Regions from separate parts of the Oryzibacillus soli genome, predicted to be linked through region 2. Evidence: riboswitches for the same ligand, from Rfam matches in the RefSeq annotation. Region 2 holds a riboswitch; each other region holds the start of a gene.
The links. Region 2 has a riboswitch for cyclic di-AMP ahead of ACSEXW_RS04300 (C40 family peptidase). Riboswitches for the same ligand answer to the same signal wherever they lie in the genome.

Region 1 (4,063 bases), on a different contig from region 2:
CTGGAACATCTGGCACCGCTTATGGAACTGCTTGCCGTTGGAATAGCCGATGCCGAGCAGCCGGCCCATGGCCTTGCGGCGCTCCGCCGCCTGGGGATGGACGATGAGGCCTGCCTCCATCAGGTCCTCCCAGGCGATCTGGGAGCCCTCCTGGGCGAAGTCCGTCTTCACGTTGGCAAGCGCCCGGCGAATCATCTCCGGCGTTGCGTTCTCGATGCCGACGTCGCCCTTCACCGTCACTTCCTCCTGGGTCAGGAAGGCCTGCTTGCAGCCCGGGAAGCGTTCGGTGATGAGCCGGCGCAGCCGCTCCCCCGCATGGTCCGGGTCCGTGAAGATGATGACGCCCCGCCGCTCCAGAGCCAGACGGATCTTCTCGTACACGTCCTTGTTGATGGCGGAGCCTCCGGTTTCGATGGTTTCCGCCTCTACGGCCCGCTTGATGGCCACCGTGTCGGATTTGCCTTCTACCACGATAATTTCTTTGATCATAGGGTGCAACTTTTCCTCCCGGCCAATCGTCTGTTCAAATAGGAAAAGAAGAGGCTTCCGCCTCTTCCTTGAATCGCATTGTGAAATTAATCAACCGTCGGCTTCTTCGGACCGATGACATACACGGTATACCCGCGCTTGGTGCCGAACTTGGTGGCATAAGACATACTGTCGAAGTAGACGTCGATGGTGTTACCCTTCACGCCGCTGCCGATATCCTCCGCTCTGCGGAAGCCCAGCCCTTCGATGTACACCCACCAGCCCAGCGGGATGACGTTCTTATCGACGGCGATCGTCCGGCCTTCCGTCACCGTGGTGCCGGTATAGGTCAGACCGAATTGGGGATGGCTGTCATCCTTGCCCGTCGATGCCGCGCCGGCCGAATAAGCGGTCAGCGTGACGTTGTTCAGAACCTTCTTATATCCAAATTTTACCCCGCTCTTGGTGATTTCATCCACGTTCGGAGAAGAATTCGACAGAACCGTAACCACAGGAACCTTGGTGCCCACCGCTACGACCTTGCTTACGCTCTCGGCCTTTACGGTTTCGCCCACCTTGTTCTCCGATACCAGGACTCCATCCTCATACACTTTCTCGGTCTGAACGACCTTGGAGCCTTCCACGCCTTCCTGCACGGTCTGGGACTTGCCCTTCAGCAGGTTCCCATCGTTCTGCGTCACTGTATCGTAGGCGATGGCGACAGTCTCCTCGGAGACCTCCTTCTTCACCCGTACGATCTTCAGATCAGCACCGGACGCCAATGTCGACTCCGGCCCGGGGCTTACCTTATCCAGCTCGCCCACTTGAATATTCAGGTCTTCCAATGCTTCTGCAACCGTCTTTCCGGTTGTGTACAACGTCACCGTCTTGCCATCGGCGGTCAGTTGAATAGGCGAGGTGTGGTTAATGACGATGGCGTCGCCGTTCTTGAGCTTGGTGTCAAGAGGCAGCGAGATCCGGTCATGTTCGCCGACCTGAATGGCTTTGTCATCCAGTAGGTGTTGCAGGACAGAGCTCTTCGTGACCATCACGGTCTCTTGTCCGTCGACCACTACGGATACGCGCTTGGTAGCCGTACCGTACAACAACATGAAAAACATGAATGCCAGAGCTGTGAAGATCAGAGCAGCGATTCCGATCAAACGCCCGTTTTCATGCTTCCATCGCAATGCGAAGGCCATGCTGGATGATCGTCTTACATGGGGTTCCGTTGTTACAGGGATTGCGCCCACTTCATTCGGTCCTCCTTCATAGTCCCGCCGTCAAGTATGATGCATGCTGGGTTTGACGCGACTATTGAGTAATGATAATGCTTGGTCCTTTCTTACGAATTCTCTGGAGCAATGGGAAGGAAGAGGTCACACGAAGCGCAAAAAGCCCCGTGAAGAGGAAGCTCTTCTCGTGGCTGGGCATGACAAAATAAATTCATCAATGCACGACAAGTGTCCTCTCTTCAACGCTTACGAGGTTAGCTGACGGATTCGGACGTAAGAGTCGCCCTACCTACGCGGCTGCGAAGCAGCCATCTAAGGATTCACCCCAAAACCGTGCCGTTACTAAGGCCCAGCATGCACCTCAGTCGTTCACATTCGGTTCCCCCGTTTCCCATAGTGGAAACTCAGCGAATTGGAAAATTGGCAAGCATTATTAAGTTATCTTGAACTGTATGATAATGCCTTACAGGAAAGTTGTAAATAGCGAAAAGTCTATATATGGCTCAAAATTGCCCATGTATGCGATTAAAACCCGCTTTTTTGGCTTCATATCCCACTTGTTTCAGCCATTATCTCCGTTTTTCTTCATTCGGACCCCGATTTTCGGAAAAATGGTGAACTTTCCATCGCACAGCGGCATCAATTCGCCCCATTTGGACAGGCCATTTGAGAACAAATTGACTCGTCCGGGACTTTTTCCCATAATATTTTTAGAGAGGTCTGAACGCGATTTCCAGTACCTTTATTCCAACGAAGCAGGTGGTCCGAATCGATTCCATACTCCGGATTGAGGGCTTGTACGGAGGATATTTCCCCCATAAACCCGTCTTGAAAAACGTAACGTTCGACGTCCGTCAGGGCGAAATGGTCGGGCTGATCGGCCTGAACGGGGCCGGCAAGAGCACCACCATCAAACACATCCTGGGACTCCTTCAACCCCAGAAAGGAGAGATCCGCGTGCGGGGCTTGACCCTGAAGGAGGATCCGGAGCCTTACCGGTCCGCCTTCGCCTTCGTGCCGGAGTCCCCCGAGCTCTATGAGGAGCTGACCATCCGCGAGCACCTGGAGCTGACGGCCCGGGCTTACGGTCTGAAGGAAGCCGAATGGGAGCGACGGATGGAGCGGCTCCTCGGCACCTTCCGGATGAAGGAGAAGCTGGGAAGCTTCTCCGGCCATCTGTCGAAGGGCATGAAGCAGAAGGTCATGATTATGAACGCCTTCCTGGTGGAACCGCCCCTCTACATCATAGACGAGCCATTCCTCGGCCTGGACCCCCTGGGCATCCGTTCCCTCCTGGACCTGATGGTTGAGATGAAGCGCCAGGGTGCCAGCTTCCTGATCAGCTCCCATATCCTCTCCACCATAGAGCGCTACTGCGACCGGTTCGTCGTGCTGCACCAGGGGGAGATCGCAGCCCAAGGCCCGTTGGAGCAGATCCTGGAAGCTGCGGGGCTCCGGCAGGGGACGCTGGACGACGCCTTCTGCCGCCTGGTGGCCGGAGGAGGGAGTCCGGCATGACGGACCTGAACCGGCTGTGGTCCAAGCGGGCCGCCGCCTTCTGGAAGGAAGCCGCCGTCTATTGGAGCTATGCGGCTCGAAGCGGCCTGACCGCCTTTCTGCTCCTGTTCTTCATCATCGGCTCTTATGCCTATATGACCGTTCTCAAGACGCTGCCGGCCGATTATCCCTACTGGAGGATCACCACACCGGTCTTGGCTGCGGTTATCGGCTTGTCGCCCTACCGGACTTTCCTGAAGCAGGCGGACCAGGTGTTCCTCATGCCTGCGGAGCTGAAGCTCGGGCGAACCTGGCTCTACAGCGGCGTCTATAGCTACCTGTTCCAAGCCGCTTGGACCCTGGGGGCGCTCTTGATCCTGTGGCCGCTGTACGCTCATTGCGAGGGAACGGCCGCAGTGCCCTTCGTGAACGCAGCCGCCTCCGTCCTGTTCGTCAAGGCTGCCTCCCTGGACCGGCGGGTGGCGGAGAGCAAGCTCCTGTACCGGACCCACCGGATTCCGCTATCCATCATGCGGTGGGTGATGTCCGTTGTGTTCGCGTTCATGGTCCTGACGCAGGATTATTTCTACGGCGCGCTGGTGTTCTTCCTCTTCTACCTGCTTCATGCCTTCACCGCGCGGATCCTGCCGTCACACCGGATTCCATGGGAAGTCTGGATCCGCAAGGAAGCCGACTACCTGAAGGTGCACTATACCTTCTTCAGCTGGTTCGCGGACGTGCCGAAGCTGCCTGCGCGTCCCAAGGCGCGCAGACTCTGGGCAGAGGCTGTGAACCGGCTGCCGTTTGACAAGAGCGAAACCTATCGCTATTTGTACTTCAAGACCTTCCTCCGCTCGGAATGG
Region 2 (4,063 bases):
TCATCAGCTTCAGGGTCGCTTCCTTGATTTCTTGGGAGAAGGCGTCGCCGTTGATGCTCTCGGCCACATACCCGGCTTCGCGGGCAGCCTGCTCGAAGGCGGCGGTATTGTACCAGCCGGCGGTGGCGGTGCGGTCATCGGAGGCCGGGCGCTCGAAGAAGAGGCCCACGGTGTCCGCGCCCATGCCGAAGGTGGCGGCGATGCGGGAGGCGAGGCCGTAGCCGGTGGAGGCGCCGATGACCAGCACTTTCTTGGCGCCGTCCAGCTTCCGGCCGGTACCTTTGACATATGCGATCTGGCGGTTCACATGTTCGGCGCAGCCGGTCGGATGGGCGGTCGTACAGATGAAGCCGCGGATTTTCGGTTTGATGATCATTGGCAGGAGTCCCTCCCTGATTCGATAAAAGCGTATTTTCTTCCATAATATATATGTTCCGTTACGGTTTTTCAACACTTGGCTTGTCCGGACGAGACGTTCCCGACGCCAAAAGCCCCTTGTACACCTCGATGGCCCTGGCCCGCGAGGCCTTGAGATCCACGATGGCAGCCGGCTGGGGCAGGTGAATCTCCCGGTCCCCCAGATGCTTCAGATGGGGAAGCCACCTCCGGATATATTCCCCTGTGGGATCATGGGTCTGGGATTGGGAGACCGGGTTCATGATGCGGAAGTACGGGGCCGGATCGAAGCCCATGGAGGCCGACCAGAGCCAGCCGCCCCGGTTCAGCACATTGTCGTAATCGGCCAGCCTGCGGCGGAAGACCTGCTCTCCCAGCGGAAAAGGACACAGCAGGTTCTTGGTCAGGAACATGGCCGTGATCATCCGCAGCCGGTTATGCAGGGCTCCCGTCTCGCGAAGCTCCGTCATGGCGGCGTCGATCAGCGGGATGCCGGTGGCGCCTTTGGCCCATGCCTCCAAGTGGCGGTCGGACAGTTCCGAGAGATCGAAGCGTTCCTCATACGAGAAGAACTCCGGATCATACAGAGCCTGATACAGGTAAAAATCCCTCCAGGCCAGCTGCCGGACCCAGCTCTCCCCCACGGGGGAGGAGGAGGCCGCTTCGTAGGCCTGGCGGACGGACAGCGCCCCCGTATTGACGGCGGCGCTGAGCCCGCTGGTGCCGGGGACCGCGAACCGGTCCCGCATGCCGCCGTAAGCGGCCAACCGTTCGTCCAGGAAGCGGTCCAGCTCCCAGTCGGGCTCCCGGGCCGGCTCACCGAAAGCGGCCGGCTCCCAGGGGAGCGGGAAGCTCTCCGCTAGAGCAGGATCGGCGGGGAGGGCGTTCAGCTCCTCCAGGCGGGCCTGCCACGAGGGGCGATAGAATTGTCCCAAATATTCGTGCCACTTCCGGTAGAAGGGGGTGAACACGCGGTAAGGGCCGCTCCGGCCGGCGTACCGCTGGAAGTCCCCGGGGTCGATCAGCATGGAATCGGCCAGCTCGGTGACGGATACGCCGCGCAGAGCGGCGGTCTGCCGGAGCTTCCGGTCCCGGTGCCGGGCGTACGGCGTCCACTCCCGGTGCCACAGCACCTCCCGGATGTCCGGGTGAAGCTCCAGCGTCCGGGCCAGCACCTGCTCCGGCTCGCCGAAGAGCACGTGGAGCGGACGGCCCGCCTCCCGGTACAGCCGGACCATCCGGTTCAGATACCGGAGGAAGGTCCTGCCGCTGTACTCATTCTGCCGTCCGCCCCGGAGGAGGAACGGGTCCAGCACGAAGAGATGCAGGGACGGTGCGCCGGCAGTGGCGATATGATCGTAAGCGGCCAGGTCATGGGTCCGCAGGTCTTTGCGGTGAATGAACAGGATCATGGATGATGCGCTCCCTTCCTGGGACCAGTATAGCATGGAACTCGGACGGTCCTGTAATGAGCGGGCGGGCTTGCCGGCCGGGAACGGGGGGCTATCCATGAAACAAGCCCCGCCCGGACTTGCTCCGGACAGGGCTCATTGGGAATAAATCGACGTGCTGGAGTTCTTCAACGGTGCGGTGCAGGGGAGCTTGTCCCAGCCGGCCGAGGCTTAATTGGCGTCGGTGGTCATCTGGGTGTAGATCTCGTCCCACAGAACGCGGCGTGCGGACACGTAACGCTTCTTGTAGTAAGCATCGTTCAGGTTGGTGATGGTGACGCCCGAGCCGTTGGCGGAGTGGGCGAATTGACCGTCGCCGACGTAGATGCCTACGTGGGAAATGCCTTTGCCATCCGTATTGAAGAATACAAGGTCGCCCGCGCGAAGGTCGGATTTGTCCACCCAAAACCCTTCGTCGTTCTGAGCCTTCGAGCTGTGAGGCAGATCGATGCCGAACTGGGCAAAAACATAGCTGGTGAAGCCCGAGCAATCGAAGCCCTTGGTGGTGGTTCCCGTATACTTGTAAGGGGTTCCAATCAAGGAATCGATGGTCTCGTTCAGCGGGGTTGCCGCAGAGGCAGTCCCCATGGAGAACGTGAGCAGCATGACAACGGTGCACAGCATGACGACGGACTTCTTCAACAACAAATCAAGATGCCCCTTCCTGGTGCCTACGAGGTTAGCTTGAGGGTTCGGTTGAAGGTTGTCCCTATGGCCACTGCAATACGAGGCCAATTCACCCAAGATGGTTCCCCCGTTTCCCGATAAGGGAATTCGGCATGTTATTTTTTCCAAGTCTAAAGATTCTGCATAGGGGGACAAATTCCTTCCGAAATCTTATAAATTTCATAAGAAAATCTTCAGATTTCACACTTTGTACAACAATCTCTCCAATTTAATAGCGTTTTCACTGTCGGATGATGAAAAAACTCCCCTTCCTGCGGAGGCAGAAAGGGGAGCCGTGACGAGCAATCGCCGTCGGATTAGATCTAGTGAAGGCCGCTCTTGGCGGTGAAGAGACGATGCTGGGCGGCGATGCCCCAGACGCTGAAGAGCGTCTGCAGGAGCCGGTAGGCCTGGTAGACGGCCAGGGCCCAGAAGCCCGCCCAGACGATGGAGCCGCCCAGCATGGCCAGAGAGGCCAGAGTGCCGAGCAGGACCAGGAGGCCGCCGATGCCGAGCACCAGAGGGAGGGAACGCAGAGCGGTGGTGACGGATCGGGAGAGGGGCTCCGCATGCACCCGCCCGAATTGGATGTGCAGGAACAGCAGATGGAGCAGGAACCCGTAGCCCAGCATCAGGGACGTATACGGGAGGGCGCTCCGGGCCAGCTCCTGATAGGTGCCGGAGGACAGGAGAGCGGACTTCAGCTCGGGCAGCACCCACCACAGAGGAACCAGAGTCAGGAGCATCTGGATGGCGTAGAGGAGCAGGTAGGGCCTGCTCAGCTCGGCCACCCCCCGGACGAAGCGGTAGCCCGCGTTGTATTGGGTGTGGGCCAGGGAGTAGAAGAGCCCTGCGTTCAGGAGGGGGGTCAGCACCATCCGCAGGCCGAGAAGTCCGGCCAGAAGCCACAGGTAGGAATGGCTGACGTCCGTCTTGAAGAGGACGAACTGGCCCTCCGCCAGGAACAGCCGGGTCTGGGCTGTGAAGCCGTCCGCATCGGGATACCGGTGGAGGAGCGGGAGAATGACGGACTGGGACAGCTTATAGAGCGTCACGCCCCAGACGAACCGGTACAAGAACAGTACCAGCACGGGAAAAGGCTGGCGCACGCTGGCGCGGAAGCCTTCCTTGATATAGGTGAACATGAGGGGCACCTCCTGAATATGCGGCGGGCACATATGGCCTGGAACGGATACGCATCGTCTCCGTCTACCAGGTCAGCCAGCCGAAGAGAATCTCCACCACCCGGCTTACGCCCAGGTTCAGGCGGACGTTGGTCTTCGTATCGACCTGCCGCTTCATGAAGTTGTTGATGTGCTTGTTCTCCAGGAGCAGGGTGTAGTCCGGGTCAATCTGCGCCCACTCCAGGGGAGCCCCGTGAGAGAGGGTGTAGACGATCTCGCTGCCTTGGCCGTCCCAGGTCTTGTCAAGGACGGTGCCGTCCGTGAAGCGGAAGCGGATGGGCACCTGGGAGGAGGTGGCTCCGCGCTTCTTGATCAGCACCTTGCTCTCGTAGCCGGTCTTGCCGTCCGCCTGGGCCCGGTTCACCT
Region 3 (4,063 bases), on a different contig from region 2:
GATGAAGCCCAGGATGGTGACCTCCACGAGCCGGGTGTAGCTGGGGTACAGCGTGTACCCCGTGTGCCCCAGTGCCCAGATCACGCTGCTGACCAGGAGCGCCGGGAAGTTGAAGCGAAGCAGGCGCTTGAAGAGAATGACGCCGAAGAGGCGGTAGATGGCCTCCTCCATGATGGCCGCCACCCAAGCTGCGGCGGGGAAGAGCAGGGGCCACTTCATATTGAACGGCGACTGGGACGGGTCGGGAATGCCGAAGGAATGGAACAGATTGGCTTCCGCGAGGAAGACAATCTGCTGCACTCCGAGGATGAAGAAGCAGATCAGATAGCCCCGGCCCATGCCGTAGAAGACGTCCCGGCCGAAATCCGGGTCTCTCCAGCGCGGCCACGGGCGGAAGCCCTTCATCCGCCACTGCTGGTCACCGGACAGGAGGCAGAACCAGACGGCGGCCGCCATCAGCACCGAGACGCCGACGACGAAGGCGATCATGATGGCGTTCATCAGCGCCTCCGCGGTATCGCCGGCTCCGCTCTCCGCCGCCAGCAAGGCGTCGGTCACATTCAGATTCATGATGATGTAGATCACGAAGAAGACGCCGGTCATGAGGAGTCCTCGGCTCCAGTGGACCCGCTTGCGGTGGATGATGGCCAGGACCAGCGCCGTGATGCCCATGGCGGCCGTGAAGAAGAGGAAGCCACCCGTCATCCATCCGGCCAGACGCTCCTGGCCCTTGATCCAATCCATATAATCATCCGGAATCCGGAAGCCGGTCACGAAGGAGACGGGCTCACCGCTCCGGATGCCGATCTTGATGGCCATCGGGGCTTCCCCGATGGCTTCCTTTTTGGAGAGGAAGGTGAAGCGGTTGGCCTCGGCCTTCTTCGTTGGTGGCGAATAGGTGAAGTCATCCGGGTTGTACCCCGCATCCTTCAGCGCCTTCATGGCAAGAGGGGCATTCTTCTCGTCGTGGGGCTTGGGCAGGGCCCCGGGCTCCTCCCAGGCGGTGACGGCAGGCGTCTCCATATCCACCCGGAGATGAAGGACCCGGTCGGAGTCATCCTTGGCGATGACGAGCCAGTATTCGAGAGGGGCGATCGTGCCGTATTTCTCGGTATAGGTATCCATCAGGCTGTTCTTGGTGACGTAGCCGCTGGTATATTTCTCCGTCTGGTAGGCGATCTTCATCTCGGAGGCCTTGAACCCCAGCTTATCCGCCGCATAACGGGAGGCTGCATCGAGGGCCATCTCCTTGGTAACCGCCGGAGCGGAGAGATCCTCCTCCATGGATTCGTTATGGCTTAGGGACATGATCAGGGCGGAGGTAAAGTATAATATGACGCCGAGTAAAGCCAAGAAAAGAAGCTTGCCGTTCAACTTGTGTGGAATCACTAGACCGTCTCCTTCTCGTTCTTGTTCTTAGGGATCATCAGGCTACTACCAAGGTAACATAAAGTGGCATGCCGTTTCCAGCAGCAGGAATCCGCGGAACCCCCGAAAAGATGTGATAATCGGAGATAATAATGGAAAACCTATGAAAATGGAAGACAGTGCCTTGCCTTCTCCCCAAAACATGCCGCCATATCATATTTATCCGCCGTTTTTCGGGAATATGCTCTTTGTCCCCTGCCTTCCGGTAAGCTATAATCGGTATCAATTGAATAAAAGCCGAATTTCTCCAAGAAAACGGGGGAACCATTGCATTATGGGGTGAATTTCGTTTCATTACGAATAGGGTGGCCTGTACACCCGAACCCGTCAGCTAACCTCGTAGGCTTTCATCAGGATACCAACGGTAAGGCATTGGTTTTCCAGTGTCTTTTTTTGTGTTTTTTGGAGGCACAACGTAGAAGGAGATCAGCACATGAACATGGTCAAAAATCCTCTGGAGATGAAGATGACTCCGCCCCAGATCCTGGTATCAGGTTTCGCTCTCATCATCTTAATCGGCGCAGTCTTACTGTCGCTGCCCATCTCCACCCGTTCGGGACTGGGAACCCCCTTCCTGGACGCCCTGTTCACCGCCACCTCGGCCACCTGCGTGACCGGCTTGGTCGTCGTGGACACCGGGACCCACTTTAACGTTTTCGGCCAGCTGGTTCTCTTGGTTCTGATACAGGTCGGCGGCTTGGGCTTCATGACCATGGCGACTCTGGTGGCGATGATGCTGCGCAAGCGGATCTCGCTGAAGGAGCGACTGATTCTGCAGGAGGCGCTGAACCAGAACTCCATTGAGGGCATCGTGCGGCTGATCCGCAAGGTTATCAACTATTCTCTCATGATCGAGCTCGGCGGGATGATCCTGTTCACGATCCGCTGGTCCTTTGACATGCCGTTCGGCAAAGCGTTGTATTACGGCTTCTTCCATGCCGTTTCCTTCTTCAACAATGCCGGCTTCGACATCTTCGGTCCCATCTCCGGACCGTTCACGTCCATCACCAGCTATGTGGATGATCCGATCATCTCCTTCACAAGCGGTGCTCTGATCGTGCTGGGCGGCTTGGGCTTCATCGTTTTGTCGGATCTGCTGGATTTCAGGCGCACCAAGCGGCTGTCCCTGCATTCCAAGGTGGTGCTCAGCATGACCGCCTTCCTGATCGTGTTCGGAGCCATTGTGATCCTGGTGTTCGAATTTACGAACCAGAAGACTCTGGCCTCTCTGAACTGGTCCGGGAAAATCTGGGGCTCCATCTTCCAGTCCATCACTCCCCGTACGGCGGGAGCCAATTCTATCGACATTGCGGGCATGCGTCAGGCCACCCAGTTCTTTATGGTCATTCTGATGTTCATCGGAGCTTCTCCGGGGTCAACGGGCGGCGGTATCAAGACCACTACCTTCGCCATTCTGATCGGGGCCATGATCGCCATGATCCGGGGCAAGCAGGACATCGTCATGTTCCGCAACCGTCTGGCGCAGGACCGGATCTTCAAGGCGATCACCCTGACGTTTATCGCCATGTTCCTGGTGCTCTTCGCCACCATGGTGCTGTCCACCACGGAGGACCGGAATTTCCTCATGATCCTCTTCGAGGTGGTGTCCGCCTTCGGTACGGTGGGCTTGACCATGGGCTTGACCCCTTACCTGAGCGATATCGGCCAGGTGGTGATCATTCTCTTGATGTTCATCGGCCGGCTCGGCCCCATCACGCTGGCTTACGCCTTGGGTCCCAAGCCCGAGAAGGAGCTGTACCGGTATCCCGAGGGCAAGATCACCATCGGTTAACGAAGCGGTTCGTCTTATCACCTATAGAATCGATATTTTCGGATGAGGAGCAACAGTCATGAAGAAGATGCAGTATGCGGTTATCGGGTTGGGCCGGTTCGGTTCCAGCCTGGCGAAGGAACTCATGAAGCTGGGATACGAGGTGCTGGGCATCGACCGGCGGGAGGCCAATGTGGATGATCTAAGCGGCGAGCTGACCCATACGGTCCTGGCCGAATGCAATGACGAAGAGGTGCTGAAGTCCTTGGGCATCCGGAACTTCGACTGCGTGGTCATCGCCATCGGGGATGATATCCAGGCCAGCATCCTGGCGGCCATCCTGTGCAAGGAGCTGGGCGTGAAGAAGGTGGTGGCCAAGGCCATGTCCGATCTTCACGGCAAGGTGCTGGAGAAGATCGGCGTGGACCGCGTCATCTTCCCGGAGCGGGACATGGGCGTCCGTGTCGCCCACCAGCTGGCGTCGCCCAGTCTCTTGGACTATATCGAGCTGTCCAATGACTACACCATTGCGGAGCTGTCCGTCTCGAAGAAGATCTCCGGCAGCAGCCTGAAGGACCTGAATACGCGGGCCCGCTTCGGCTGCAGCGTGGTCGCCATCAACAAGTGCAACGGGGTTATCATCGCCCCGACGGCAGAGGATACCGTGGATGAGAAGGATATCATGGTGGTGATCGGGACCAATGACCAGATCGAGAAGTTCGAGAACGCCGTCAATTGACGGCCATGTCTGGAGCATGAGGAGGCATCCGTATGGAAAGCGCCAGTACGGAGATCATACATCATATTTTTTATCTGATCGTTTTTGTTTGCGGACTGGGCATGGTGGTAGGACGTCTGTCCCGG

Region 1: another riboswitch for cyclic di-AMP. It lies ahead of ACSEXW_RS25090 (resuscitation-promoting factor); the one in region 2 lies ahead of ACSEXW_RS04300 (C40 family peptidase).
Region 3: another riboswitch for cyclic di-AMP. It lies ahead of ACSEXW_RS12605 (TrkH family potassium uptake protein); the one in region 2 lies ahead of ACSEXW_RS04300 (C40 family peptidase).

What each region holds. Positions count from the first base shown of each region.
Region 1 is NZ_JBPPGJ010000025.1:12,461-16,523, reverse strand. Features, by position in the region: gene rnmV (ribonuclease M5) at 1-489, opposite strand, end outside; gene ACSEXW_RS25090 (resuscitation-promoting factor) at 576-1,670, opposite strand; cyclic di-AMP (ydaO/yuaA leader) riboswitch at 1,932-2,123, opposite strand; gene ACSEXW_RS25085 (ABC transporter ATP-binding protein) at 2,472-3,221, shown strand; gene ACSEXW_RS25080 (ABC transporter permease) at 3,218-4,063, shown strand, end outside.
Region 2 is NZ_JBPPGJ010000003.1:28,765-32,827, reverse strand. Features, by position in the region: gene fabV (enoyl-ACP reductase FabV) at 1-376, opposite strand, end outside; gene ACSEXW_RS04305 (cryptochrome/photolyase family protein) at 438-1,808, opposite strand; gene ACSEXW_RS04300 (C40 family peptidase) at 2,019-2,489, opposite strand; cyclic di-AMP (ydaO/yuaA leader) riboswitch at 2,501-2,637, opposite strand; gene ACSEXW_RS04295 (hypothetical protein) at 2,837-3,658, opposite strand; gene ACSEXW_RS04290 (M1 family metallopeptidase) at 3,723-4,063, opposite strand, start outside.
Region 3 is NZ_JBPPGJ010000008.1:129,851-133,913, forward strand. Features, by position in the region: partial or broken gene ACSEXW_RS12600 (CPBP family intramembrane glutamic endopeptidase) at 1-1,308, opposite strand, end outside; cyclic di-AMP (ydaO/yuaA leader) riboswitch at 1,654-1,789, shown strand; gene ACSEXW_RS12605 (TrkH family potassium uptake protein) at 1,862-3,220, shown strand; gene ACSEXW_RS12610 (potassium channel family protein) at 3,279-3,938, shown strand; gene ACSEXW_RS12615 (cation:proton antiporter) at 3,971-4,063, shown strand, end outside.